2 regions of the Acinetobacter nosocomialis genome follow, and region 1 is predicted to be linked to the other one. Evidence: riboswitches for the same ligand, from Rfam matches in the RefSeq annotation. Region 1 holds a riboswitch; the other holds the start of a gene.

Evidence for each region. Region 1 has a riboswitch for manganese ahead of ABLC00_RS17700 (TMEM165/GDT1 family protein). Riboswitches for the same ligand answer to the same signal wherever they lie in the genome.
Region 2: linked by a shared signal. The riboswitch ahead of ABLC00_RS06335 (sodium:calcium antiporter) and the one ahead of ABLC00_RS17700 (TMEM165/GDT1 family protein) in region 1 are both predicted to bind manganese.

What each region holds. Positions count from the first base shown of each region.
Region 1 is NZ_CP157432.1:3,772,374-3,788,126, forward strand. Features, by position in the region: gene recJ (single-stranded-DNA-specific exonuclease RecJ) at 1-1,527, opposite strand, end outside; gene pdxH (pyridoxamine 5'-phosphate oxidase) at 1,528-2,184, opposite strand; gene glmM (phosphoglucosamine mutase) at 2,195-3,532, opposite strand; gene guaB (IMP dehydrogenase) at 3,682-5,148, opposite strand; gene ABLC00_RS17690 (YkgJ family cysteine cluster protein) at 5,284-5,649, opposite strand; gene ABLC00_RS17695 (MBL fold metallo-hydrolase) at 5,742-6,539, opposite strand; gene ABLC00_RS17700 (TMEM165/GDT1 family protein) at 6,807-7,382, opposite strand; yybP-ykoY riboswitch at 7,398-7,594, opposite strand; gene ABLC00_RS17705 (hypothetical protein) at 7,631-7,903, opposite strand; gene ABLC00_RS17710 (2-oxo acid dehydrogenase subunit E2) at 8,053-10,035, opposite strand; gene aceE (pyruvate dehydrogenase (acetyl-transferring), homodimeric type) at 10,038-12,755, opposite strand; gene ABLC00_RS17720 (M23 family metallopeptidase) at 13,006-13,698, opposite strand; gene ABLC00_RS17725 (DciA family protein) at 13,806-14,246, shown strand; gene lpxC (UDP-3-O-acyl-N-acetylglucosamine deacetylase) at 14,344-15,246, opposite strand; gene ftsZ (cell division protein FtsZ) at 15,357-15,753, opposite strand, start outside.
Region 2 is NZ_CP157432.1:1,334,098-1,349,850, reverse strand. Features, by position in the region: gene ABLC00_RS06355 (TetR/AcrR family transcriptional regulator) at 1-530, opposite strand, end outside; gene ABLC00_RS06350 (hypothetical protein) at 1,183-1,407, opposite strand; gene ABLC00_RS06345 (hypothetical protein) at 1,587-2,042, opposite strand; gene ABLC00_RS06340 (bifunctional diguanylate cyclase/phosphodiesterase) at 2,320-3,693, opposite strand; gene ABLC00_RS06335 (sodium:calcium antiporter) at 4,059-5,105, opposite strand; yybP-ykoY riboswitch at 5,068-5,263, opposite strand; gene ABLC00_RS06330 (MFS transporter) at 5,325-6,518, opposite strand; gene ABLC00_RS06325 (LysR family transcriptional regulator) at 6,621-7,532, shown strand; gene ABLC00_RS06320 (acyl-CoA dehydrogenase) at 7,689-9,512, opposite strand; gene ABLC00_RS06315 (MaoC family dehydratase) at 9,526-9,981, opposite strand; gene ABLC00_RS06310 (SDR family NAD(P)-dependent oxidoreductase) at 9,983-10,891, opposite strand; gene ABLC00_RS06305 (glucose 1-dehydrogenase) at 10,939-11,694, opposite strand; gene ABLC00_RS06300 (SDR family oxidoreductase) at 11,707-12,471, opposite strand; gene mutS (DNA mismatch repair protein MutS) at 12,974-15,619, shown strand; gene ABLC00_RS06290 (GNAT family N-acetyltransferase) at 15,684-15,753, shown strand, end outside.

The DNA.
Region 1 (15,753 bases):
TTTCAGGTGTGTCTCTTTGAGCCAACGGAAATCAATAACTTTAAAATGTCCCTCAAATTGAGGCAGTGGAAATTTTTGTCCCCATGGCCCTAACTGCTCAATCCAGTTCAAGGTATCTAACTGCAAAGCAGAGACAGGTAACTCACCATCAGTCCATAATGTCGCTTGAAAGATTGATTCATCCATCGCAGCGACACAATCATTAAATACTGTCTTAAAAGCTTCAAAGTTTTCTTTACGAATCGTAAGGCCGGCTGCCGCAGCATGTCCACCAAAATGGCTGACCAACTCAGGATGTTGTTCAGCAACTTGCTCAATAGTATCTCGAATGTGAACACCATCAATGGAACGTGCCGAGCCTTTAATATGAATGCCATCTTCATCGGGTGCAAAAACAATCGTTGGCCGATGAAATTGCTCTTTCAAACGCCCCGCGACAATCCCGATGACACCTTGGTGCCAGTTTTCTTCAAATAGAACAAGCGCCGCTGGAATATCTTGCTGTGAAAGCTGCAAATTATCTAAAGCCGATAAAGCTTGTTGTTTCATCTCCCCTTCAACTTGACGGCGGTCTATATTTAGCTGATTTAATTGTTGAGCAATTGGATAAGCAGTTTCCATCGAATCTGCTAATAAACACTCGATCCCAATGCGCATGCTCTCCATACGTCCAGCAGCATTAATGCGTGGTCCAAGCACAAAACCTAAGTCTTGCGCACGTATTGAAGTTTCCCGACCAGCAATATCGAGTAAAGCTAAAATCCCTACTCGACACTGATGTTGCTGAATACGTTTTACACCGGCATCAACCAAAATACGGTTGTTATAATCCAAAACAGCAACATCGGCATAAGTTCCCAAAGCGACTAAATCTAAATATTGAGTCACTTTACTTGTGCTTTTGCCTTGTCTATTGCGTAGACTCGCCAAATTGGCAAGTACATAAAAAGCAACGCCAACACCGGCAAGCGCCTTACTTGGAAACTCACATCCTAATTGGTTCGGGTTTACTACCGCCTCAGCAAGCGGGGTTTCTTTGGTCGTTAAATGATGATCGGTAATAATTACTTGCATACCTAAGGCATGTGCTGCATCAACACCAGCATGGCTGGAAATTCCATTATCTACCGTAATTAATAGATCGGGTTTATAAGTTTGATAAGCAAGCTCAGCAATGGCTGGAGTAAGGCCATAACCATATTTGAAACGATCTGGTACCAGATAGTCGACTTTTGCTCCCATATCGCGAAGCACGAGCATCATTAAAGCAGTGCTAGTTGCACCATCGGCATCATAATCTCCTACAATGACAATTTTTTTCTGCTCATCGATGGCTTGATCCATTAATGCTACAGCAGCATCCAAGCCTTTGAGCTCTGGAGCAAGCAGGTTCTTAAGTTTTAGCTCTAATTCTTGTTCAGATTGCACCCCACGTCTTGCCAAAATCTCGGCAATAAACGGAGGCACGCCCTGAAACTGTTCAGGGCGCGTCAATAAAGATCTTTGTTTAATTTGTATTTTTGTCATTTAAGGCATCAGTCGGTGCAATGTCCATTGACCGTCGATTTTTTCATAACTCAAGCGGTCATGTAAACGATTTGGTCGTCCTTGCCAGAATTCATAATAGTCCGGTTGCAGACGATATCCGCCCCAAAACTCTGGCTTATCGAGTACTTCACGGCTTTGAACTTGTTGTTGCAAGTCTTGAAAACGCTGTTGCAACAACTCTCGGCTTTCTATCTTACCGCTTTGCGGCGTACTGATATGAGCTGCAATCTGGCTATCACGTGGACGCTTATGGTAATAGTCGGTAGATTCCTGTTCAGGAATTTTGACGACATGACCACCCACTCGCACCTGACGCTCTAAACTAGGCCAATAAAATAACAGTTCAGCATATGGATTTTCTGCCAAATCTGCCCCTTTCTGGCTGTCATAGTTGGTATAGAAATCATAACCTGCTTCTGTCGCACCGCGTAACAATACAGTTCTAACATGCGGACGACCGCTAGCGCTCGCAGTTGCTAAAGACATTGCATATGGTTCGTGCAAGTTGGCGGCTAAGGCATGATTAAACCAACCTAAGAATTGTTCATGCGGATTACTCGCGACTTGTGTTTCGTACAATTCACCTTGTTCATAGCTTAAACGTAATTCGCTTAAGTCTTTAATGACGTCACTCATGCCATATACCTTATGCAACTTGCGCTTGTGAACGGACTGCATTTGCTAAATGTTCAGCCAAAGCATTCACTTCTTGTTCGTCATCACCTTCAACCATGACACGAATGACTGGCTCAGTTCCAGACTTACGAACTAAAATACGTCCACGTCCTTTAAGCTGTTCTTCTGCTTTATTGAACTCAGTCACTAATGCTGGAATAGAGTATGGATCAAGCATTTGTTCTAAACGTATATTTACAAGCACTTGTGGGAATAATTTAAAGTCCTGAACCAATTCATGGAGCGCTTTATTTTGCTCAACCATTACAGTTAACACTTGAAGTGCTGCAATAATCGCATCACCTGTTGTGCTCTTATCTAACGTTAGAATATGTCCAGATGGTTCTCCACCTGTAACCCATCCATTTTCATCTAATGCTTGTAATACATAGCGGTCGCCAACTTTTGCACGAACAAAGCTAACGTTTGCTTTTTCAAGTGCAATTTCAAGCGCCATATTACTCATAACAGTACCAACAATACCTACTGGCTTGTTTTTCGCTTGAGTCGCTAAAATATATAATATGTGGTCACCATCAATTAAGTTCCCAAACTTATCGACCATCACGACACGGTCGGCATCGCCATCAAAGGCAATTCCTAGATCAGCTTCTTGCTCAACTACTGCTTTTTGTAAACTTTCTGGGTGAGTCGAACCACAGTTTTCATTAATATTTAAACCATCTGGTTCGTTGTACAGAGCAACAACTTTGGCACCTAACTCACGGAAAACTGAAGGCCCAACGCTATAAGCTGCACCATGTGCACAATCCACAACAATTTTTAAATTATTTAAATCGAAGTGATATGGAAATGTAGACTTACAAAATTCAATGTAACGACCATTTGCATCATTTACACGAACACTTTTACCTAAGTTCGCAGTGTCATCAATAAATAACTCTTTTTCTAATTCTTTATTAATTTCTTCCTGTAATGAATCTGGTAATTTTTTACCTTCACTTGAGAAAAATTTAATTCCATTATCAAAATAAGGATTATGTGATGCAGAAATAACAATACCTGCATGCGCATGTAAGGCACGGGTAAGATGTGCAATAGCCGGTGTCGGCAATGGTCCAAGTAAGTGAACATATACGCCAGCAGCGTTTAATCCCGCCTGCAAAGCAGACTCTAAAATATAGCCAGATAAACGTGTATCTTTTCCTAATACCACAAGCGGTTTATTTTTTGGACTCGTTCGTTTTAATACCTTCCCTGCGGCGAACCCGAGTTTTAAAGCAAACTCTGGTGTAATCGGCATTTGCCCAAATTTTCCACGAATACCATCCGTTCCAAAATAACTCATAGCTTATCTCATTTTTACGCCACTTCAGCCGTGGCTCATTTCATATATGGCTATTCTGCCATATCTATTTTCATCAGATTTACTTTACACCAAAAACAAAAAGCCGTCAGTGTACTGACGGCTTTCTTACTTGATTTGGTTACTAAAATCTAACCAACACGATAGTTCGGAGCTTCTTTAGTAATCGTTACATCATGAACATGTGACTCAGACATGCCCGCTGAAGTAATTTTCACAAATTTCGCATTTTGGCGAAGGTCTTCAATCACTGATGAACCTGTATAGCCCATAGATGAACGTAAACCACCCATCATTTGATGAACGATGTTACCCATTGGGCCTTTATATGGAACACGACCTTCAATTCCTTCTGGTACTAACTTTTCAGCACCTGCTTTTGAATCCTGGAAGTAGCGGTCAGCAGAACCTGTCGCTCCAGCCATTGCACCTAATGAGCCCATACCACGATATGCTTTGTAGTAACGGCCTTGGAAGAATTCAACCTCACCAGGCGCTTCTTCAGTACCCGCTAGAAGTGAACCAACCATGATTGTGCTTGCACCTGCACCGATCGCTTTTGCCATATCGCCAGAGAAACGGATACCGCCATCTGCGATTAGAGGAATTTGATCTTTCAATGCATTAGCAACGCTGTCGATCGCAGAAATTTGCGGCATACCAATACCTGCCACAATACGTGTCGTACAGATAGAACCAGGACCAATACCTACTTTTACAGCATCTGCGCCTGCATCTAATAATGCCAATGCAGCATCACCAGTTGCAATATTACCGCCAATCACTTGGACTTGAGGGAAGTTTTGTTTTACCCAACGTACACGTTCAATAACACCAGCAGAGTGGCCATGTGCTGTATCAACAACAATGACGTCAACACCAGCTTCAACCAATGCTTCTACACGACTTGGTGTTTCAACACCTGTACCTACCGCAGCACCAACACGTAAACGACCAAGATCATCTTTACAACTATTTGGATAACTCTCAGCTTTACGGAAGTCAGTTACCGTAATTAAACCTTTAAGTTCGTTGTTTTCGCCAACGACCAAAACTTTTTCAATGCGATGCTTTTGCAATAATGCTTGAATATTTTCTTTAGACTCGCCTTCACGCACAGTCACCAAACGATCTTGGCCTGTCATGATGTTGCTAACAGGTTGTTCCAAGTTAGTTTCAAAACGTGTATCACGGCCTGTCACAATACCAACAACCTTGCCGTCTTTAACAACAGGTACACCGCTAATGTTATTAGCGCTGGTAATTGCAATCAGTTCACGTACTGTGGTTTCTGGGGTTACAGTGATTGGATCTTTCACCATACCCGCTTCGAATTTTTTCACACGGCGTACTTCTGCAGCTTGAGCAGCAATATCCATGTTTTTGTGCAAAATCCCGATACCACCATTTTGCGCCATTGCAATCGCCATACGTGACTCAGTCACTGTATCCATTGCAGCTGAAACTAATGGGATATTTAAATGAATGCCGCGAGTTAAACGTGTCTTTAAAGAGACATCTTTTGGGAGAACAGTAGAGTAGGCAGGAAGTAATAAGACATCATCGAAGGTTAGCGCTTCTTGAACGATGGTCAGCATAACAATCTCACTGGTAAATTCCGTGAGCTATTATAAACAAATTTCAATGCAATTTTCATATTATCTTTGCCTTTTTCAGCAATAGATATTTACCTACTCTAAATATTTCTCACTTATTATCGTGTTAGCTCATATTTAACTCACCTGATCATAATCATGATCATTTTCTGAATCTGCTGGGCTTACCTCAATCAAAGGAATCAATTGGTGCGCCAAGCGTGCTTTATTACACTGTTCATCTGCAATCTGTACTTCTTTACAGGTAGAACTACGCACAGCATAAATAGAACAACCTACCTCTTTACCAATTTCACCTGTTAAAGCCTGACATCGTGGCTGAGCTTGATTGGTTCCACGCATACACGAATAAACGGGTGTTAAAGGTTCAACGAGATGTTCATCCATTAACTCGGCCTCAGCCCAATAAAATGAAACCCGAAAATGTGCACAACACGCCCCACAGCGTAGGCACTCATCTGGAGTCGCAACTTGAGATAACATTTTTATTCAAATTCTCGTCATCAAAAATTTTTTCTATGGCGCAAAATCCTAAAAAAATTTCAAATTGGACTCAAGATATTGAAGATAACTTTTTATGTCGGACAGCTAAAAATTTGCTCAGTCATTAAATCTACGCCGCATGGTAAGGTCTCAATCCAGTCTAAAAACTGATTAATTATTTCTTTACCAATAAATGGAGTACCATGCTGAGGTACAATCATCTCAATATCCATTTGACGGACCATGTTGACCCATAAACGAATAACTTTATTGGAGCACATATAGCGCTGATGAAAAGCCTTCATTTTTATCACATGGGCATCAAAATCTTTCAGAGGCTGACTTGCATCCTCCACAATAGAAGCCCCCATATCACCAGAAAATAAAATCTTGGCAACTGGATCATAAAACTGAAAATTACCTACCGAATGTAGGAAATGGGCCGGAACCATGACAAGCTTTGATTCGCCTAGTTGAATCACTTGACCACGATCTGGTAGCTCAATCAGACGATCTTCCCAATTTCCTTTCATACGCTCACTCATAAATGATGAATTTAAGTGAGGTAAAAATCGTGCCCACAATTTAGAGGCCACTACTTTAGCATTGGTATAAACTAACCAACGAGGCATTGAAGTAATAATATCTGGGTCCTGATGTGAAGCGATTACATAGTCCAAATTTTTAAGACGAGTATATTTATTAAGTTCCATCGTCAATGGAACGTAGGTCAAGTCGCCACCTGGGTCAATAACGGCTGCTCGTTCATGATCAATAATTAAAAATTGATTGGCTTGTATGCCTTCCCCTTTGACCAAACTGGTAAAACTAATACATTTATGTACGCCATTATCAAATAATATCTGTGATGTTGTTTTTTCAAACCCCATACAATTCCCCAAAAAAATTTTAAATATTAGATATTTTTATATCCCTACTAAAATAAAGGGATTCTAAAATGCTTGCAATGAATTAATTGATATTTCTCATAATATTTTAAAATAGATTTTACTTTTCTTATTCTAGAAATGAATCATCAAGAAATTGAGTAATCCTCTAACATTTTCTTAAATAAGCTATATCGTAAAGTTTAACTTCTTCAAAGCTCAAAAAAACGCACTCTTCATGAATGCGTTTTTATACAAATTGAAAATAACTTAGAAGAAATAATGTTGTACTAGCGTAGAAACACCTACAATGAAGAAAATAGCTGCACCAATTTTATGAATCAGTGAGATAGAGAGACGTTCAGCTAATTTATTACCAATAAATACAGCTGGTGCATTGGCAATCATCATACCTAATGTTGTACCTAGCATCACCCAGAAAATACTGTCATAGCGTGCAGCTAAAGCGACTGTCGCAATTTGGGTTTTATCACCAATTTCTGCTAAGAAAAATAAAATAAAGGTTGCCCCAAAAACACCAAATTTTTGCCATTTATTAATGCTATCGGTTTCATCATCGAGCTTATCCGGAATAAGCATCCAGAATGCCATACCAATGAAACCAACAGCGAGTACCCAGACTAAAATTTCAGGGCTTAGAACTGTGGTAATCCATTGCCCAAGCACAGCAGAAATACCATGATTAATAAGTGTTGCTAAAAGAATCGCAATTAAAATAGGAATTGGCTTACGGAAACGCGCAGATAGCAAAAGTGCCAACAATTGAGTTTTATCGCCCATTTCAGCAAGGGCAACAATCGAAGTAGAAATCAGAAATTCTTGCATGTCGGTTCTCTGGCTAGCATAAATGCCTATGACCTACCCCTCCTGCTAGCCAAATATCATAAAATGATTGCAGAGTGGTAAATCAAAGGTCTTGCCAACTCAGAAACGATGAGACGTTTAAGCTATGATGACCATGTTCTGTTGAACAATTATGTTGACCATCACCTATTCACCTTTGCTGTGAATAGCGGCTACTCCCCAATGAAGTATGCGTTTATTATATTCAAGTCACTCGATTTTTCAAACTTTCAAGTAACAAATTTTACCCACGCCCACACGACTAATCGTGCAATACCTAATATCACTGCAAAATAAGCACTTATATGAATAAAACCAATAGGGCTACTGCTCGTTCCAGCCTGATATTCAAAGGGCAAAATCAAAGTAGCAACAAACACCTCAAAACCCATCACCACATAAGTCATCCATTCCCATGGAAAGTGTAAAATACTGACCCATATTCCCATCAATAAAAACACAATCAATAGTAAGGGCAACATAATTTTCAGAAAACCTAACATTTACTACTTCTCCTTTATGTAATAACGAGAAATTTCTCCTCACTCTCGATAAATCCTGCTTAATCTGTAGATTAACCTAAAAATTAAGTCAAACAGACATTAAAACAAAACCCCGCCGAAGCGAGGTTTTAGTATGTTCTTTCAAAGCATTAGATTAATAAAGTACGAATATCTTTAAGAAGTTTCGTAAGTTTATTTGTAAAGCGAGCTGCATCCGCACCATTAATTACACGGTGGTCATAAGACAATGACAACGGCAACATTAAGCGTGGATCAAAGTCTTTACCATTCCATACAGGCTGCATCGTTGCAGGTGAAATACCCAAAATTGCAACTTGTGGCCAGTTAACTAATGGCGTAAATGCTGTACCGCCAATTGAGCCCAAGCTTGTAATCGTGAAGTTAGCACCTTGTAAATCTTTCGGTGTTAATTTCTTATCACGCGCTTTTTTGCTGAGCTCACCCAATTCAACAGCAATTTGCTTAATTGATTTTTGGTCAGGATTACGTAGTACAGGCACTGTCAAACCATCTGGAGTCGCAACCGCAATACCCATATGGATTTCATTACGGAGCAATACAGATTTCTGATCATCTGCTAAGTGACCCGCGAAATAAGGCTCTTCTTTCAACAAATGTGCTACAGCTTTTGCAATAAATGCCAAAATTGTTAGGCTCACACCTTGTTTCTTAAAGCCGTCTTTCAACTCACCACGCCAAGCTTCTAACTCAGTAATATCCGCAAGGTCAAACTGAGTTACTTGTGGAATGTAGTTGTTTAAAGACAACTGCGGAATTGATACTTGCTGCAAACGCGTCAGTACTTTTTCTTCCACGCCACCAAATGCAGTAAAGTCAGGAAGCTTTGGTAAACCCGAAACTGCTGGTGCAGCCGCAGCAACTGGTGCCGCTTGTGGTGCAGTTAAACGACTCTTCACATAAGCAAAGATATCTTCTTTAACTACACGGCCATGCTCACCAGAAGTTTTAACTTGTGACAAAATCACGCCAAGTTCACGAGCAAGCTTACGAACAGCAGGACCTGCATATACTTTAGCGTTTTCTGCTTCTTGCTCTTTCGTTAACTTATCAGTGCCAGATGTAGGCGCCGCAGATGCAGACTGTGTTGTAGCAGGAGCTGCTGCTTTAGGTGCTGCTGCCTGTGGAGCTGGGGCTGCTTCTGCTTTTGCCGCTGGTGCAGCAGCAGGTGCTTGGCCTTCAGCTTCAATTGTTGCAAGCAATATACCTTGTGAAACTTGTTGGCCTGCTTGCAAGTGAATTGCTTTTACAACACCAGCAACGGTACTTGGAACTTCCACAGTTGCTTTATCTGATTCAACTACAACAAGGCTTTGGTCTACATCAACTTTATCGCCAACTTGTACTAAGATTTCAGCAACAACTGCTTTATCTACGCCCAAGTCAGGAACATTGATATCAACTGGACCAGATTGAGTAGTAGCTGCCGCAACAGTTTCTTGCTTTGTAGCAACCGGTTCAGCTGCCGCAGCTGGAGCTGGTGTAGTAGCAGGAGCTTCTGCTTGCGCATTAGATGCAGCTGCTGTTTTCACTTGAATAAGAACAACACCTTCTTTAACGGTATCGCCTTCTTTCACTTGAATACTTTCTACAGTACCAGCAACGCTACTTGGAACTTCCACAGTTGCTTTATCTGACTCTACAACAACAATACTTTGTTCAACATCAATTTGGTCACCCACTTTCACGAGGATTTCACCAACTAATGCTTTTTCAACGCCAATGTCAGGTACAGTCACGTCAACAGTTGCAGTTGATGTAGAGGCAGCAGGTTGAGCTGAAGCTTGAGTTTGCTGTGCAGGCGCTGGAGCAGCTGGTTTTTCAGCCGTAGGAGCCGGTGTTGGCTCTGGTGCTGCTTGTGCTACACCTTCTGCTTCGATCTCAATCAAAGCAACACCTTCAGTCACATCATCACCTTGATTAATCAAGATGCTTCTTACGACACCTGCTGAAGTGCTAGGCACTTCAACAGTTGCTTTATCAGACTCAAGCACAACGATACTGTCGTCAACTTCAACACGGTCGCCAACTTTTACTAAAATTTCAGCGACGTTTGCTTTATCTACACCAATATCAGGGGTCTTAATTTGCATGCTTAGTTCCCCTCACCTGTTTGCGTTTCATTGTATTCAGCAACTGGCTGAACTTCCGGATGTGCTTGTGGAGCCCATGCAACCGGACGGTCAGTATCTAACTCAAAGTTAGAAATTGCATCTTTCACTAAACGTGCGTCTACTTCACCTTCGTCAGCTAATTTTTTCAAAGTAGCAACAACAATGTGTGCAGCATCAACACCAAAGAAACTACGTAAGTTCGCGCGTGTATCTGAACGGCCGTAACCATCTGTACCTAATGCAACAAATGGGCGACCATCTGGAAGATACGCACGGATTTGTTCGCTATAAGCACGCATATGGTCGGTAGCAGAAACTACGATACCTTCCGTACCACGTAATTGTTTAGATACCCAAGATTCCTTAACTTCTTCAGCAAGTGGGTGTAGGCGGTTGTATTCTTCACATGCCATACCATCACGTGCTAACTCATTGAAGCTTGTTACACTCCAAACGTTTGAATGGATTTGGTATTCATCACGTAAGATTTTCGCAGCTTTAATCACTTCGCGAAGGATTACACCTGAACCAAGTAACTGGACAGTTGCTTTTTCATCTTTCTCGAATAAATACATACCACGTTTAATGCCTTCTTCAACGCCCTCTGGCATTTCAGGATGCTCGTAGTTCTCATTCATTACTGTTAAGTAATAGAACACACGCTCTTGGTTCACATACATACGTTGTAAACCATCATGTACGATTACCGCTAACTCATAACCAAAACATGGGTCATAAGACACGCAGTTTGGAATCGTGTTTGCCAAGATATGTGAATGACCGTCTTGGTGCTGTAAACCTTCACCGTTCAATGTCGTACGGCCTGCAGTCGCGCCTAACAAGAAACCTTGAGCTTGTGCGTCACCCGCAGCCCATGCAATATCACCAATACGTTGGAAACCAAACATTGAGTAATACATGTACATTGGAATCATTGGCAAGTTATTAGTTGAATAACTTGTCGCTAACGCAGCCCATGCACTCATCGCACCTGCTTCGTTAATCCCTTCTTGTAACATGTGACCGTCTTTTGCTTCACGGTAATGCATTAACTGTTCTTGGTCTTCTGGCGTGTATTTTTGGCCGTGAGCAGCATAAATACCAAGCTGACGGAACATACCTTCTAAACCAAAAGTACGTGCTTCATCTGGAACGATTGGCACTACGCGGTCTTTAATCGCTTTTTCTTTAAGTAAAGCAGCAATTAAACGAACCATCACCATAGTAGTTGATTGCTCTTTGCCACCCGAACCTTTCAACACTGCATCAAATACAGATAATTCAGGAATCGCTAAAGATTCACTCTCACGACGACGTGCAGGCAGGTATCCACCTAAAGCTTCACGACGCGCTTTCATATATTTCATTTCTGGAGAGTTTTCACTTGGGCGATAGAATGGAAGCTCTTCTAATTGCTCATCTGAAAATGGAAGATTGAAACGGTCACGTACATATCTTAAAGAGTCAATTTGCATCTTTTTGATTTGGTGAGTTTTGTTTACCGCTTCAATTTCTTCAGACAAACCATAACCTTTAATGGTTTTCGCCAAGATCACTGTTGGTTGGCCTTTCGCTTTCATCGCTTCTGCATATGCAGCAAAAACTTTGTAAGGGTCATGACCACCACGGTTTAACGCATCAATATCTTCATCGCTTAAATCTTTTACAAGTTCCGCAGCTTCTGGGTACTTACCAAAGAATTTTTCACGTGTATATGCGCCACCTTTTACTTGATAACGCTGATAGTCACCATCAACAGCTTCTTCCATACGTGCTTTTAATGCACCGCTTGTATCTTTAGCAAGTAGTGGATCCCAATGACGGCCCCATACTACTTTAATGACACGCCAGCCTGCGCCACGGAAGATCGATTCAAGTTCTTGAATAATTTTACCGTTACCACGTACAGGACCATCTAGACGCTGTAAGTTACAGTTAACTACCCAAATTAAGTTATCAAGCTTCTCACGACCAGCCAGTGAGATGGCACCTAAGCTTTCTGGCTCATCCATCTCGCCATCGCCGAGGTATGCCCAAACTTTACGATCTTCTTCTTTGATCAGGCCACGGTTCATCAAATATTTTTGAATGTGCGCTTGATAAATCGACATGATTGGACCAAGACCCATTGATACAGTTGGGAACTGCCAATAGTCCGGCATTAAATACGGATGTGGATAGCTTGGTAAACCGTTACCGCCAACTTCACGGCGGAAATTACTTAACTGTTCTTCAGTTAAACGTCCTTCAAGGAATGAACGTGCATAAATACCAGGAGCACAGTGTCCTTGGTAATAAATCATATCTCCGCCAAAGTTATCGCTGTTTGCGCGGAAGAAATGGTTAAAACCTACGTCATATAATGTTGCACTTGATGCGAAGCTCGCCAAGTGACCACCTAAATCATCACCTGTTTTATTCGCGCGAAGTACCATTGCTAAGGCATTCCAACGAATCAATGCACGAATACGGCGTTCCATATCTTGGTCGCCTGGCATTGCAGGTTGTTCTTCAACAGAAATTGTATTTAAGTAAGGTGTATTGAGACGTTGAATTGGAACATGCTTAGCAATTGCTTGTTGGTAAAGTTTTTCCAACAAGAATGCCGCTCGCTCAGTTCCCATATGTTGTAAAACTGAATCGAATGCATCTTGCCATTCTTGGGTTTCTTGTGCGTCGGAGTCACCGTAAAACGCCATAATTCACCTGTTCCTTGTTCTCTAATCTACTTTGTATTTTTACCACGTTTTGCCCCTCTCAAGTTATTGCCACGGGTGAATGTGAGGGGGCTCTATTATTTTCTGAATGAATAGTCATTGACCGAGCAGTAAACAAAATAACAAAAAAACGCCAATATAGGCGTTTTTTTATACGATCATTGCGTTAAGAAAGGTTTATGTTCATTTCAGATTCATAAATTTAATAACCTTGAACTTTTATGAAACTCTATTAAGGCAACATTGCTAAGTAAGTTGATGGATTCTTACGTTGACCATCTTTAACTACTTCATAATGTAAATGCGGTCCTGTACAACGACCTGTACAGCCCACGTTAGCAATATGATCACCAGCAGAAACCTGGTCACCTACACGAACTAATAAACGTGAAGCGTGTGCATAGCGTGTTAAATAACCATTACCGTGGTTGATTTCAACATATTGTCCATAACCTGTACCCCAACCTGATTTAGTTACAATACCAGGACCAGTTGCATAGATCGGTGTACCACTTGGTGCCGACATGTCTAAACCACCATGATGCTCTGCACGACCACCCATGGTACGGCCACCAAAGTTAGAAGAAACACGTACGCTATCTGGAAGAGGATGAGAAACTAACCAAGAATAAGGATTTGAAGAAGAGGCATTAAAAGAATTTTTTGCAGTCGTATGACCATATTTTTTGGCCAGTGAGTCATTATTGAGCTCAACTGTTTTAGGACGTAAAGTGACTGAAACTTTAGCACTCGCCGGAAGATCTAAATCATCAGGATGTGTATATGAACCTTGAGATAATGTTTTTGATAACTGTTCCAATCGATCTGAATCAGTAGATTGGTTAATATTTTGATAATCTGCAAAAGCAACCGATGCAGCCGAAGCGGCAAGTGAAAACGCTAATAAAATACGACGCGTGTGCATAAAAACCTCTTGAAACTGTTCTTACTCAAGTTCCTTATGATCTCTTCCTTGATATCAGTTGAAATGAACGCTTAAGATTAGGACAAGAAATCATTCGAGAACGATCAATGTCTAAACCCGATAACGTTTTTCAACAATCCGGAAAACACATAAAAACAGGAAACCTTACGTTTCTAACAACGCAAGTCGCGCAATGGCAAAGACTTACGAAAATAATCCAACCCTTATTGCCCCAACCGGAACAATGGCAGGTTGTGTGTTATCAAAATGGCACTTTAATTATTACTGGTGAAAATCAGGCAATGATTAGTCAACTCAGCTATTTACAGAGCCAATATATATCTAAATTATCTCAACTCGAAGGACTAAAAGACCTACAAAGAATTCAAGTTCGCTTAAGAAATAAAACTATTCCTACAGCGCCCCCATCTGAGCCTTCTAAATCCATCCCCCCGGAAACACAAGAAATGTTACGTAGTGCTGCCGACTTCGTGAGCGACCCTAAGCTTAGCCAAGCTTTACTACGTTTGGCAAGCAATAAAAAATGATGAGCTTTCTATTCCTTAATTAGAATCGTTCTTATTATGTGATTAAAATCACAGTTTTTATTGTTACATTATAACATAGCCAAATAAAGACAATGACTTATGTCACACTCACGTATGGAATTGGACAGTCTTTCTCGTCATTAAATGTTACAATTTCATAATTACTCGGATCACTTTGAACATTGCGTAATAGCTGATTATTTAAAGCATGTCCTGATTTATAGCCATCGAACTTGGCAATAATTTGATGACCAAGTAAATACAAATCACCTACTGCATCTAAAATTTTGTGACGAACGAATTCATCGGCAAATCGTAGGCCTTCTTCGTTCACAACACCTGTATCATCTACACCAATGGCATTGTCTAGACTTGCCCCTAAAGCTAAATTATTTGCTTTGAGGTAATCTAAATCCTTCATAAAACCAAAAGTACGTGCCTCACTGACTTCATACACAAAGGTTTCAGTAGAAAAATCGATAGTCGCAGATTGATATTCTTTTGCAAAGGCAGGATGATCAAAATCAATCGTAAAGTTGAGTTGAAAACCATTATGTGGTCTAAAAATCGCTTTTTTATCATCAATTAAAGCTTCAACTGGCTTTAATATTCTTATAAATTTTTTCGGGGCTTCTTGTTCACGCAAGCCACCTTGCATTAACAAATAAATAAATGGTCCAGCACTACCATCCATAATGGGGACTTCAGATGCTGACACTTCTACAATTAAATTATCAATTCCTAAACCAGCAATCGCACTCATCACATGCTCAATGGTACCTACTTTAATATCGCCAGTAACAAGGTTTGAACACATGAATGCTTCTTGAATCAGCAATGCATTAGCAGGAATATCGACAGGTGGATTTAAATCGATACGGCGAAATACAATACCTCCATCCACGGTATGTGGAATGAAATTGATCATCACTTTTTGACCGCTATGAAGACCTATTCCACTCGCTTTTACCACACGACTGAGAGTACGCTGTTTCACCATGCTTTGTAACTTCTTTTTTAAAACCGCTATACGTTAGCATATTTAGTCATTGATCAAAAATAAAAAAAGGCAGTGTTTATACACTGCCTTTTAATAGATTGAACGCTATATTACTTACGTTGCTGATTTTTCAAGTAATCTTGAATACTCATTGGAGAAGAACGCGGTGATGAACTTGGTGCATTATTCACATCATTTTCAGCATTTTGACGCTTATTAATTGCTGGAACATCATCTTCATCTACAGATTGTGCAGATTGAGTTGCTGTATGACTTACAGTATTACGCTTTCTTGGTTCTGCATCAGCTGCATTACGTGTTAAACCAGTTGCAATCACAGTTACACGTAATTCATCACGCGCATCTGGATCAAATACTGTACCGTAGAAAATCTCGCCTTCATCAAGGTCAACAATTTGGTTAACCACATCAGTAATGATTTCAGTTTCACGTAACGTGATGTCATCACCACCTGTAATGTTAATTAACACGCCTTTTGCATTAATA
Region 2 (15,753 bases), 1.5 Mb from region 1:
GCAAACATATCTTCTCTATCATCTCTTTTCTCTAAGCTTAAAAGCTGAATAATGGTGCCTTCAATCATATATAAAAATAATTTGGCATCATGAAATAAGGCTTCCCTATTAAGTGCCCTAAGCTGTCTATAGATTTCATTGGTCAGCCATGTTCTATATTTAATGGCGACTTGGTAAGCATTTGAATAAGTATTTTTAGTTTCAAAAATGGCTTTAAATATTAAATAATATGGCCCTTCTACCTCAGTGTGTAAATAATAAAGCTTTTTGAGCTTATCTATCACGCTTGTGTGTTTGGCGTACTCAACCAGTGCAACTACTTGGTCTTGAAGCCGTTCTTTTTGTACGATCAGGCAAATTTCAATAAAGCGTTCTTTAGAGTGAAAATAGTTATAAAACGTCATTTTATTCACTTCGGTTTCTTTCACAATCTTGTTGACGCCCACCATGTGAAATCCACCGTGATGAAACAGATTAATCCCTTTTTTTACTACTTCTAAAGCACGTGTTGAGAGAACTAAATTTGACATAGTTTTACCGTTATAAATTCTTGTTGTTTCTAAACGAGATACTTTTTGGGGAGAAAAAAGGCACAGCAAAGCCATAAAGACTGTGCTTGGCACATCTCAAGTTCTTTTGTTGCTAAGTTTTAAGTAAAAATGACTTACGGCCTGAAAACCTGAGGGCGCTCAAGCTGCTTTAATTTTTAAGCTGTGTCGTTATAGCTTTTGGCATGGAGAGCCAAGAAATAATGGATGTGCAAAGCCAACTCCTTTTTATTGGGAGTTCTGCCAGACATTAAAATTATGGTGGCAGAACGGAAGAGGGTTAGCAGACTGGTGAAAGATATAACCAGCACACCCGAAGGTGTCCCTCTCCCGTCCTACCGCTACGGGAGGAGACTAGGAGTTTACACATAAGAGTATCCCTCAGACGGAATAACTCTGATGCGATCTTTCATCACGGTCTGCTAAAACCGACTGGCAATGTGGCCAGCAGGCAAAGGATAGTGTCCAAGCTTCTTACAGTCAAGCACACAAAATGACATTTGCTTTAAAATAACGCATTAAAAAGTAAGGATAAATAATGAATAAGATATTGTTAAATTGGAGTTTATAAAGTGGTGAGATCAAGCCATAAAAAATCCCGCAGCCTATTGCGGGATTTTTGTAGTGAGTTGAATTACATATGACCACGTCCGTGGCTATGCATATCAGACCCATGATCACCATGGGCTTTATTATGATAGTAGCCCTTACCATGATGATTACCACGATAAGCATAAGCTTTACCATAATGACTGCCGTGATAACCATGATGTGAGCCGTGGTAAGCGTGACCTTTTGCAAAGGTTGGAGCAGAAAGCGCGATGACTAATGCGGCGAAAATATACTTAATGTACTTCATAATAAATTCCTTTTTATTGTAGTACTGGAATTTAAAGTAATACATAAATGTATAACTCGTATCAATAGATGATCTGTACTGGAGTGTAAAGTTTACTAAGCAAAAATAGGCTTACTTATTCGTTTTTAACCCAATAAAAAAAACCGCGATTAGACGGTTTTTATAAATACACTCAACCATTACTTTTTCACAGTTTTGGTAAATGCTTTTGAATTAAAATAGTCGGTAATTTCTTCGCCTTTATTTAAAAACTTTTCCTTTGGAACAGTTAAAAAATCTAGTTCTGATTCGAGACTAATAAATTCAGGAATATATTTCTTAATTGGTGGTGGCGGTTTGGGCCCACCCTCCGTAATTTTTTCAACAAATCCAGCTAGCCATAAAATATATTCGTCTTCCATACTATGGTGTGGAATAAGGCTAACATCTATTTTTACTTTACATTCACTTAAGGGTTTTGTTAAAGCTTCTTCGAAATCAATGTAGTTATACTTTAATTTGAATACACTCCCCGTGATCTCTTTACGTATAAAAATCATTAAATTATTAAGATTTTCAATAGTGTCATCTGAAAAAAGCTCAACTTCTTTAACTTTCCTATACACACTTTCTGCAATAGCTAAGTATTGTGGCATTAAGGTTTTTTCCTTATCTTTGAAGCGGCATTAGGTGTCTTTCAAAGTAAGTATGCTTCAAGTTATATTTCAACTTGTAATCTTATGTAACAACAAGTAACTACTGTTAATTAATTGTTAAAATTGAGTTAATAAATAACCATTTTTTGTTTTGCTTTAAGCTTTTTTTAATTTTGTAATATAAAAAAAGCTCATATAACATTGGATTGCGTGATTTTTATCATTAATAAAATAATATACCTTTATCTTCTATACTTTCTATTAATTAATTTTTCAACTACTTATGAAAATATGGCAACTGTTTAATAAAGTCATTTAAAGGCATCGGACAGCCCCATAAATAGCCTTGAAATTCAGTACAGCCATTACTTTTAAAAGCGTTAAATTGTTCAGTCGTTTCTATTCCTTCTACAAGCACACGAAGGTTTAAGTCTAAACCGATTTTAATAATACCTGTGACCAGTTTGTTGCTACGCTTATCATCCAAAGCAGCTTGTACAAAACTTCGATCAATCTTGATTTGACTCATAGGCATTTTTTGTAAATAGCTTAAAGATGAGTACCCTGTACCAAAATCATCAAGTGAAAGCTGAATGCCATGTCTAGACAAGAAATTCATTTTTTCGATCATGCTTGCACAATTATTTAAGGCAATATTTTCAGTAACTTCTAAAATGAGCCGAGATGGATTTATGTCATATTTTTGAACCATACCTATCACGGTTTGCTCAAAAAGCGGCTGCATAAAATGATCGGCGCTAATATTAATTGAAAGTGTAAGATCTTTAGTTTCTTCTTTTTTGCTCCAGTCTTGCAAAACTTTGCAGGCTTCAACTAATACCCATTCCCCTATCTCTGGCATTAACCCAAACGTTTGCGCTGCCGGAATAAAGTCCTGAGTAGGTATATATCCTAAAGTTGGATGGTGCCATCTTAACAGGGCTTCTGCACCTATTAGCGTTTCAGATGAATTGATTTGCGGTTGATAAAAAAGTTCAAACTGTTCTTTAGCAAGTGCCGAACGTAAGTCATGTACCATGCTATTTTCGATTTGTATCTCTAATTGCATGGTATAAATTGAAATACAAATCATTAGTGTAGCAACACCAGTTGCGATCCATCCGCCATGATTACGAATATCTTCAGGTAAAGGTGCTGCACTATTGAGAGTAAAAGAGGTCGCGCTAAAAAATATAAAGCATCCAATCGACAATAGAATTAAAAGAATTTGTAAAAAGCTTGGGTCTCTGCGGTAATTTAAATACCCCAATATTGCTCCGGCTGGTAAAAACAAGTGAGCGACTTGAGGCCGATGAGGTGTAGCAATATCAAAAAATAAGCAAAAGATGACCGGAAAAACCAGTAAAACCATTTGCGATAAAAGTATGCCCGCTGAAATCCGGTTTATATAAATGAGAAAAAGACTAAATATGGAAATTAATGTGAAAGTAATATCTATGTAAACAATGAGCCATAGGTTTGCAAATGCAAAATAAATGGTCCAAAACAAACAAAAAATAATACAAATGAAGATATTGGCTTTGGCTGCAATTGTAAGCTGTTGGTCCTTTACAGTACGGTAATTTTTTTTGCGTTTTTTAAAGTAAGACGAAGCTATCATAAATAAATCAACCGTAAAATATTTCTTCAAAGACCCCCAACTTGGTCATTGATACTCCATTTCAATGTTTACCAATAAAGCGTAATATTTTCGTCCTTTATTATTTGTAATCATTATTTTGATATTAGGTATTATTCTATCGTAGTAGTAAAGCCTATTAGGTCACTTGAACGATACTGCTTTTTAAACACCTTATAATTTTAAAGTATCATGATCTAACGATACATGCCTCTGCGACTTAGGTACAGTCCCAAACTCGTGAAAAATTAGGCGAATTCTAAAGAATTTTCTGTATTGTCATCTTTATCACCCACCGTGAGAGCATAAGCCGACCTGCCATATAGGCATAAAAATAGCTGGATCGGCGGCAAAACCGTCCAGCTCATAAATGTGTATTAGAGATAAATCACAACAAGAATTGCAAAAACACCGTACAGTGCACTGACTGCAACCAATGATCGATCATCGACTGCACCACGGCGGAATAAATTCCACAGGAACACAATGGCTAGTGCAGTAATAATGCCAGATGCTAATAGCAATGTATCAAAGCGCCATGGCGTAAAGAAAATACCTAATGCACTTGGTATGGTGGCCTGAATCATCATGGCACCAGAAATATTTGCTAAAGCCAAACGCTCTTTACCTTGGCGCACCCAAATCAACGCATTCATAATTTCGGGTAATTCAGTCGCAACCGGACTAAGCAACAAAGCAACCAGATGCGGTGGCCAACTTAATGCTGTACCAATCGCTTCAAGCTGAGCAACAAAAGTATGTGAAGCGATACTAATCACTACTAAAGCCAGCAGTACTTGCAGACCAGCCCACCCTAGGGATGGTTCGGCTGTATTTGGACGAAACTTGAGAGGTTCAAGTTCTTCTTCATCGGCAGATGTGTCAGCTTCCTTAATCTCACGCCAAACATAAGCTGCATAAGCTGCTAAAAATAGCACGCCTAACCACGGCTTAATGGCAAATGCGACTAAACCAAGTGCTACTTTTAAAACAAAGATAGCAAGAAAAGAAACTTGGTCTCGGCTTAAACGGGCGTAATCAACTTGTACTTTATGTGAAGTTCGAGCTAACTTTTTACGATGAAGAATTAATACCAGACCGACTACGGCATAACCTAAAGTCGCTAAAACCAATGGACCACCCATTGCAGCTCCAACACCAAGATCTTTTTGCTCTGGGGTATTGCCAAATACGACCGCCATGAAAGTGACTGCACTTTCAGGTAAGGCTGTACCGAAAGCTGCGAGTACGGAACCTACTGCAGTTGCACCTAGATTAAGGCGCTTACCGAACCATTCGATACCATTGACGAAATATTCACAGGCGAGATAAATCGCTGCGGCGGACACAAAGAATAAGATAAAAGTGAGGAGCATAGGAATAGTTCCAGCCGGGCGAATAAGAAACCATTGGCGCGTCAACACGCCTCGCCCGACTAGCAAAGCACGTTGCGGCCAAAGGTCTCGCCTAGCTCATACTGTATATACAGTGGCTGAACACGCCATGAGATACTCATCTCAAGTTTGTTGACGTGGTCTTCCTAGCTGGGTACTAGGAATGGCTACTCCCCAATGACAATGGGTGAAGTTTACCAGTGATTTAAACGTAACTCTACAGAGATAGTCAGACAAAACCACAAGAGCTTATAAAAAGACATGAAAACGTTTAGCCAGTTTCTTTTGCAGAACAATCACAAGAACTGGGAACCCTGCTGCTGAAATTGCACATATCGCTAGTAACTTATTTACACTTTGTGGCGCCATACCCTGTTCAGGCAATAAAAAAGCAGATAAGAAAAATGCAACGGTTGTCATTAAATACATGATGGATGTCTGTAATGAAGAAAATCCAGCTCGTTGTTGGTCGTTAGGAAACTGAATCGTAAGCACTGAAGATGACACCAAACGGCTGTAAGATGCGCCGAGAAATAAACCAATAAATAACGCTGCATGCTGATAGCCTAGCATTGGTATTAGCAAACTCAGTATAAAAACAATGGTTGAACCTGTACCCAGCACTAAAGCAGAAAAACGAGAGGTTAATACTCCTGTAATTTTTGTAGATAGGTAACCTATAACACCTCCACTGAAGAAGAGCCAAGGCAATAGATTTTGTGAAGCACCCAACTGCTGAATCATTAAGGGTGCCAAAACAGGAATGACGAGCATAGGACTAAACTGTACGAGTGCATTAGCAGAGGCGAACAATAATGTGTTCATATCCAGAGGCAGCGCACGAGGCGTATCTAAATAGACTTGGTCTTTGGGTATAATGGATACAATTAATGGCAATGCCAACACACAGAATGCGCTTATGAGCCACAAACCCACATGCCAACCATAGTGAGTGCATAGAAATAATATGGTAGGCATTCCGACAATACTTACTATTGAAAATGATGCAATCACCGTCGCTAACATTTTCCCCCGTAAATTAGGCGGAGCGTTGTTTATTAATATACTTATACCCACTCCCATTGTGGTACCGCCGACCAACCCTGCACAAAATCGAAGTGCAAGTAGCAGACTAAAACTGGATGTGCAGGTAGTCAAAAATGTGAGTAGACCTAGTAACGCCATATTAATAATTAAAAACCGCTTTTTATTGAAATGATCAATCCAGTAAAAAGCAATAATTCCCGAAAGAACGGCGCCAAGCGTATACATCCCTGAAACATAACCTGAGAATGATACTGGCACTGCGAAATCTGTCGCCATAAAAACAAAAATAGGATTGAACACCATATATTCCAGCGCATTCGTGAACTGGACGAAAGCAATTACAGTGGCTATCCGCATGAGGACTTTATAATTAAACGTCTGTGTGGCTAGGGACATCACAGTAACCTATAGATAAAAGATGTCCGAGTTTAACTGCTATCAATAGTATTGATTATATGGTAGAAATGGCTTTTATTATTATCAAATATGGGACAATTGATGCGTCCGGCTCTAGATTTTAATACCCTGAAAGTATTCATTGCTGTGGTTGAAAAAGAAAGTTTTGTGGGGGCATCGAAACTGCTTGAAATGCCAACATCAAACGTGAGTCGCTGCATTTCTCAGTTAGAAGAAAAACTCGATCTTCAGCTCATTGAGCGCAGCACCCGACATATGAAACTCACTCAGGCAGGGCAGCTACTCTATACCAGAGCAAAGCCATTACTCGAAGCGCTTGAGCAAACTGAGACAGAGTTAACGTTGCGGCAAATGCAGCTTAAAGGTCCTTTACGAATTTGTATTCCAAATGAAATAGGTCCTGCATTGCTAGGTTCTGTGATTGCAGAATTCGCCTGTCAGTATCCAGACTTAGAAATCAGCTGTGTCACAAATTTGTCGGGTTTTGAATCTCTGCGAGATGATTTGGATTTAGCGATTATCATTAGCCGCGGTCAGATGGATAACAGTGACTACATCGCTCGTCATCTAGTGACTATCCCTTGCACGATTGTTGCAGCCCCTTCTCTCATTCAGCGTTATGGCACCCCTACTCGTATCGAGCAATTTGAAGAGTTACCCTGTATTACAACAGTTAGTGCACTCAAAGGTGCTCCTTGGCAATTTGTCAATAAAAAGGGGGAATTCGAGGCCATTAAGGTTAAAGGACATTATCGAGTAAACAGCGGAGAGATGGCAGGACAAGCTGCTGTAGCAGGTATCGGTTTTGCAATTCTATCGAAACAAACTTGCCAACCCTACATTAGCGACGGACGGCTAGTCGAGATTGAGTTTGAACAAAAGGCAGCCCCTTTGCAGTTATTCGCACTGTATTCAAATCGTCGTTACTTACCCGCTAAAACAAGAGCGCTCATTGACTTCATACATCAAAAATTGAGTCATATTTCTTTATAAACTTGGGCTTTCCACAAACAAGTCCAAACCAATATATTTCACTATATGGCTTTGAGTTTGTTTATCTAATACTGTTATACCAAAGTTATTAAAAATCATAACTTCATTACGCTTATGGTCAGCGTAATGAAGTATAAATGAGATTAATTTTGGTGATTAAAACCAAGCTTCCGGCATATTTAGTGGCGTAGTTTCAATGGGATCAAGAACAGCGAGCCAACTGTAAATTTTAGGCATTTCCCAACCAAAAAAATAATCACAGGCAGCTAACTTGCCATTTAAAAAATCTGTTGCTGATGAAGTGGCTAGATTTTCATGAAGGGTTATTGCCTGATCCAGCCATAACCAACCAACCACCAAATGTCCAAATGCTTCTAAATAATTGGCAGCGTTTGCCAATTGCATATCCATATCCTTAATAGCATGTAATGCTGCCGTTACCTCCTGAACCCGTTGCCATGTCTGAGCAAGAGTATTGGCATGGCGCTGTAATGCTGCTATTGACTGAGCTTGAGCAATTGTTCCTGTGATTTTTTCGTTCAAAATGTGCATCGCCAGACCATCATTGATCCGTGTTTTGCGTCCGAGTAAATCCATCGCCTGAATGCCAAATGTACCTTCATGGATTGGATTGAGTCGGTTGTCCCGATAGAACTGCTCTACATTGTATTCACGGGTATAACCATATCCCCCATGTACTTGAATAGCTAAATCATTGGCCACGAGTCCCCATTCTGATGACCAGCTTTTTACCACTGGTGTAAGTAAATCGAGGAGTAGTTGTGCCTTTTTCTGTTGCTCGCTATCTTCAAGAGAGTGAATATCATCTGTTAATTTTGCAGCATACAAACAAAGTGCAAGTGCTCCAGAGGCATATGATTTTTGTGCCAAGAGCATACGGCGCACATCTGCATGTTGGATAATTGGAATTTGTGGAGAACTCGGATCACGTTCACTACGAGAGCGACCTTGTAAACGGTTTTTTGCATAGTCCAGTGCATGCAAATAACCTGTATATCCTAAGGCGGCTGCGCCCAGACCAACTGAAATTCGGGCCTCATTCATCATATGGAACATATAAGATAGCCCTTTGCCAGCTTCGCCCACCAACTCACCAATAGCGCCTGCTTCTCCTTCTGGTGTATAACGACCTTCACCAAAATTTAATACACAATTGACGGTACCACGGTAGCCCATTTTATGGTTGATTCCGGCCAAAGCGACATCATTGCGCTCACCTATATTCCCCTGCTCATCAACTAATTTTCGAGGTACGGTAAATAGCGAAATGCCTTGTACGCCGGCAGGTAATTTCCCGTGTTCATCTGGAATTTTGGCCAGAACCAAATGAACAATATTGCCTGAAATATCGTGCTCACCACCTGAAATCCACATTTTATTGCCAAATAAACGGTAACGTCCGTCGGCTGTTGGCACTGCACGTGTCCGAATATCTCCCAAACTAGATCCGGCCTGTGGTTCAGATAAGCACATCGTACCAAAGCAGTCACCTGCAATCATGGCATCAATATATGGCTTTACTTTTTTAGGGTCTCCATGGGCCATCAATAAGTTTGCATTACCAATCGTTAAAAAAGCGTAGCCTGTCGTACCCGGATTTGCACCCATCAGGTAAGCCATACCTGCCCGTTCAATGGTATTGGGTAAACTCATTCCGTTCCATTCGGTGGAAAAAGCTGTGCTCATCAAACCTGCATCTGCAAAGGCTTTTAAGGCGACACTTACCTCTGGATTAACAGTTACACGCTCATCATCAAAGCTAGGTTCATGGCTATCATTTTTTTTATTGTGGGGTGCAAAAAGATCAGTTGCCAAGTCTTCATATACATTCAATACTGCCGCATAATCACTACGCTCTTGCCCTGCAAAACGAGGACGCTGATTGAGTGCTTCAATGTTAAGCCAATCAAACAGTAAGAAATCGACATCCTGTCGAGAAAGGATCATTTCATTATTCACACGGTTCTCCCAATTAAAAATTCATCAGCGTTAACCATTCGGCAACGAGCGCTGGTTTGGGGTGGTTTTCGATTTCAACTGTCACACCTAAGGTCAACTGATAGCTTCCCGCTCTTTTTTCTATGATTTGTTTTAAGCTAAATCTTCCCCGTACACGATGTCCGCTCGGCACAGGGCTTAGAAAGCGTAAATTATTCACGCCATAGTTTACCGATGAGGTTTGTCCCTCTACAGTGGGCAATACTTCGGCCGCCATAGCCGATAGTAAAGATAAAGTCAAAAAACCATGAGCAATCGTGCCCCCAAATGGAGTTTGTTTGGCTTTTTCGGTATCAATATGGATGAATTGCCAATCTCGCGTAACATCCGCAAAAGCATTAATCATGGCTTGATCAATGGTCAACCAATTAGAGACACCTAGTTCTTTATCTTGCAAGTCAAACAGTTGCTCAATCGTCACTATGCTCATGTTAGTCCCCGCTTAAACCCGCTTTTTGCAACTCTAAATTGCCTTGCGCTGCGCCCATCGTAGGAACGATTTCATTGGTACGATCACTAAGCTCACTTAAATGCTGGACTAAGTTATGCGCCACCTCATCGCCAGTTCCTAAATGAATGCCTTGGGTCAAGGTAATATGTGCAGCTTCAAAACTTCCGGCCCCTGCACAAATAATCATTTTATTAGGGGCTTCTTCGCTGACTAATACAGCAATCGCTGGACTAACTGCACTTGGTGCAAGTGCTTCGAGTGAGGTTTCTGGTAACAAGCCTTCCAGCATTCGGGTTGCTGCTGTTGGAGCAATGCAATTGACTCGAATGTTATATTTTTCACCTTCTAAGCCTAAGGTTTGCATTAATCCTACTAAAGCCATTTTTGCAGCACTATAGTTAGACTGACCAAAGTTTCCGTATAAACCCGATGATGATGTGGTCATGACAATACGACCATATTTTTGCTCGCGCATGATTTCCCAAACTGCTTTAGTGCAGTTCACGGCACCCATCAAATGCACATCGATCACTAGCCGAAAATCTTCCAATGTCATTTTGCTAAAGGTTTTATCACGCAAAATGCCCGCATTATTGACTAAAATATCAATGCGTCCCCAACGGGCCATAGTGTCATCGACCATACGCTGGACTTGCTCAGCATCGGTGACTGAAGCACCATTGGCGATCGCCTCACCACCGGCTGCAATAATTTCATCAACCACTTTCTGTGCAGCTGAAGTTGATCCGCCATTGCCATGTACATCACTGCCTAAATCATTGACTACAACTTTTGCGCCTAAACGAGCCAGTAATAGCGCATGCTCACGTCCTAAGCCTGCACCGGCACCTGTAACAATTGCAACACGGTTGGTTAAATTGATTGTCATAGTTTTTTCCTAAATAGATTTATTAATATTTTGTTCTTAATAAGTATTTAATAAGCCGTAACACCACCATCAATTGCAATGGCCTGACCTGTGAGATATGAATTTTCTTTAGCGCACATCATCAGCATCATTGCAACAACTTCACTCGGATGGGCAAGACGCTTCATCGGAGAAGCCTGTGCCAGAAAGTCTTGTTTTGCGTTCAGTTCACTGTCGAGCACCATCGGTGTAGTGGTATAAAATGGACAAATTGCATTGACCCGAATCCCTTTATTTGCATATTCCACTGCTGCTGTTTTGGTTAAACCCACCACTGCATGTTTTGCTGCCGAATAAGCTGCCAGTTTTGGAGCTGCACCTAAACCTGCAATAGAAGCAACATTTAGAATAACGCCACCACCTTGTTGTAGCATTTGCCGAATTTGATGCTTCATTCCAAAAAATACGCCTTTGGTATTTACAGCAAAACTCAAGTCCAGATCTGCCTCATTGGTATCAATAAAGCTTTTCATTGGCGGACTCATACCCGCATTATTTATACTGACATCAATTCTACCGAAATGATCCACCGCACTTTGTACCAATGCCTGTACTTCTGCTTCAAGACTAACATCACAAGCCTGCGAAATTACTTGTATACCCGCATGTTGTAACGGTTCAACCACTGCATTCAGCGCTGCGATATTGCGGTCTCCCAAGACTAATTTTGCTCCGTGTTCTGCCAGTTGCTGGGCCAGTAGTGCACCAAATCCACTCGCCGCGCCTGTGATTAAGACCACTTGATCTGAATACTGATCGTACATTGCTACCCGTCCTTAAATGGTTAAACCACCATCAACCACAATACATTCACCATTGGTATAACTTGCTGCATCAGAGACAAGATATAAAACCGTTCCAGCCATTTCACGTGGCTCCGCATGACGGCGTAATGGGATTTCTTGCAACCAACGGTTATATACCTCTTCATTGCTAAATAGGGCGCCAGCAAATTTGGTTTTTGTTAGACCTGGGAGTATCGCATTAACACGAATCCCTAAAGGACCGCATTCTTTGGCAAACGCTTTCGTCATATTCACCACGGCTGCTTTGGTAATTGAATAAATAGCTTGGCGGTCGCCTGGTTGTAATGCATTCACAGAAGCGGTGTTCACAATCGCACCACTACCTTGGGCTCGCATCAGCTTTCCAGCTTCAATCGACATAAAGAAATAACCACGAATATTGACCTCAACCGTTTTGTTATATGCCGCAAGGTCTGTATCAAGAATGTGGCCATAGTAAGGGTTTGCTGCAGCATTATTGACTAGAATATCCAAACGCCCATGCTTAGAACGGATATGATCAAAAATAGCCGTAATATCCTCCATTGAACCCACATGACATGCAAACGCTTCTGCCTTACCACCGGCCTGAATAATTTGATCGGCAACCGCTTGGCAATCATCAATTTTTCTACTCGAGACAATGACATGTGCGCCATACTCAGCTAAAAGTTTTGCAATTTCTTCACCAATCCCACGACTTGCACCAGTTATTAATGCGATTTTTCCTGTTAAATCAAATAAATTGGTTGGCATATTTTTACTCCTGAGCTTGGTCTATTTTACTGTTGGGCTTTTAAATTCTTGTGTTTGCCTATCAGTTTTGGAAACGAGTTTTTATTTGCTATCGAACATATAACATCGCTGGTACGACGTTTATAAACATACCCAACCTATAACAATGAATAAAATGAATTATTTGAATATTCAACTATGCATAAAATTAATATGTATGTTTCTTCTCTCTTATAAGGTTAAAGTTATATTCAAGAAAATTGTCTTTTAAGCTTAAGTTTTGTTTTCAACACATCTTTACAATGTTCAATTATTTCAATAGTTCACTACTCTTTTTTTCAATAACTCAAATTTGTTACCATTGCACCGCTGGAATGGTCTGAAAACACTTTATACTAGGGATGCTGGTTCTAAGGTTCATCCAGTTATTGTACTTTTCTTGAATTACATTCATTTTTTAAAAACTTGAAATTGGCTCATTAGCCAAAAGTAAATTTTTCGTTTTTTTAAGGGTTTTTTACGCATGAATAGCGCTGAAATCATGGCTGATCTCTCTAACCACACTCCAATGATGCAGCAATATCTCAAAGTCAAAAAAGACTATCAACATGCGTTGCTGTTTTATCGTATGGGCGACTTTTACGAACTGTTCTTTGAAGACGCGCATTTAGCAGCCAAACTTTTAGGAATTACCCTAACCCATCGTGGTAAAGCAAATGGCAACCCAATTCCAATGGCGGGCGTTCCCTACCATTCAGCCGAAGGTTATCTGGCACGTTTGGTAAAAGCAGGTCGCACTGTAGCCATTTGTGAACAAGTGGGTGAAGTCACAGGCAAAGGTCCTGTTGAGCGTAAAGTTGTTCGTATTCTTACACCTGGTACATTAACTGACGATGCCTTACTCACAAGTTATCAGTCTTCTAACCTTGTGGCGCTATGCATCCATCAAAACCAGATCGGTTTTGCTTTACTCGACTTAAGTGCGGGTATTTTTAAAGTTCAACAACAAGACTACAAACCGGAACAACTTCCAATTGAACTGGCACGCCTCATGCCAAGTGAAATTTTAATTGATGAAGATCTGGTTGACCCAAATATTATCGAACAAATTAAAAAGCATTTAGATTGCCCAGTAACCAAGCGCCCAAATGTCGATTTTAATTTAAACAACGCACAAAAAACCTTATGTGACCAGTTCTCTGTATCGACGCTTTCTGGTTTTGGTTTAGATCCGCTACCTTTGGCTAAAGCTGCTGCCGCGGCTCTAATTCACTATGCCAAAGAAACCCAAAAAACGGCGTTACCACATATTCGTTCAATTCTTTTAGAACAAAGCACTGACTTTATTGCGCTCGACCCAATCACGCGCCGTAATTTAGAAATTATTGAACCTTTGTTTGAACACGGCACATCATTATTCCAACTGGTGAACGATTGCCAAACGGCAATGGGTGGCCGTTTACTCAGCCGTACACTCATGCAACCTGTCCGTGATACCGCGTTGCTTGATGCCCGTTTAGATGCAATTGAACAGTTAATTCAGGGCTACCATGAAAGTCCGGTTCGTTTAGTGCTTAAAGAAATTGGGGATATTGAGCGTGTTCTTAGCCGTGTTGCGCTGGGTAGCGCACGACCACGTGACTTAGTTCAGCTTCGTCACGCTTGTGCACAAATTCCATTTTTAAGAAATGCTTTAGCACCTGTTGTACAAGCGAAGAAATCCAAGTTATTGGGACAGCTTGATCAAGAACTAGGTGATTTTAAATCGTTACACCAGCATTTAATGGCAGCCATTGTTGAAAACCCACCGGTATTACTTCGTGATGGCAATGTAATTGCAGAAGGTTACGATGCCGAACTCGATGAATTACGCCAAATCCGTGATCATGCAGGCCAATTCCTGATTGATTTAGAAATAAAAGAACGTGAACGTACCGGCATCAATACCTTAAAAATCGGTTATAACCGTGTGAGTGGTTACTACATTGAACTCACTCGCGCTCAAGCTGAGCAAGCCCCTGCCGATTATATTCGCCGTCAAACCTTAAAAAATGCCGAGCGCTACATTACGCCTGAACTAAAAAGCTTTGAAGATAAAGTTTTATCAAGTGAGTCTCGTGCATTAGCACGTGAAAAAGCGTTATTTGAAGCTTTACTTGAAAACCTTCGTGAAAATATTGCTCACCTACAAATGATGAGTTCAGCAATCGCGCAAATTGATGTAATTGCAAACTTTGCTCATCAAGCACGTTTAAATAACTGGGCACGTCCTGAATTTACACCAGAAACGGGTATCAAAATTCAAGGTGGCCGTCACCCTGTGGTTGAAGCATTAAGTAAAGCGCCCTTTACACCAAATGATACGTTCCTTGATGCCCAGCACCGTATGGCAATTATTACCGGTCCAAACATGGGTGGTAAGTCTACCTTTATGCGTCAAACCGCATTAATCAGTTTGCTTGCTTACTGCGGTAGTTACGTTCCGGCACGAGCTGCCAAACTTGGCCCAATCGACCGTATTTTTACCCGTATCGGTTCAGCCGATGACTTATCGACGGGCAAATCGACCTTTATGGTTGAGATGACTGAAACTTCACAAATCTTGCACCATGCAACGAATCAGTCTTTGGTGTTAATGGATGAAGTTGGCCGTGGAACGAGTACCTACGATGGTCTTTCTTTAGCATGGGCTTGCGTGGTTGACTTAACGAAGCGTGTTAAATGTCTGTGCTTGTTTGCAACTCACTATTTCGAATTGACAGAGTTAGGAAGTGAAGCAGGTATTGATAACTATCACGTTACTGCTCAAGAGTTAAATGGCAACCTGATTTTATTGCATAAAGTTCAACAAGGACCTGCAAGCCAAAGTCATGGTTTACAAGTTGCGAAATTAGCGGGTATTCCTGCTAATGTTATTAAAGAAGCTCAAAAGCGTTTACGCATTTTAGAGAAGCAACAACAGCAACACTTACAAACCAGTGTACAAGATGATTTGTTTGCAACTTTAGATTCGGAAGCTAAAACCAATACTCAAGTCATAGAGAAAGTGATTGAAATCGAAGTACCTTCACCTGCCCTAGACTTACTTAAGCAAATTGAAGTCGATAACTTGACGCCTCGCCAAGCACTTGAACAACTTTACGAGCTAAAAGCTGCGCTTAAATCATAATTATTGATTGAGCAAACATGTCTATGGGCATGTTTGCTCTTACTTTGAGGAGAATAAAATTTCTATTTTCTTAAGGCCACTACAATACAAAGAGATCGATTTAATTTGGCAACAAATTAGTCGACGTGAACTGA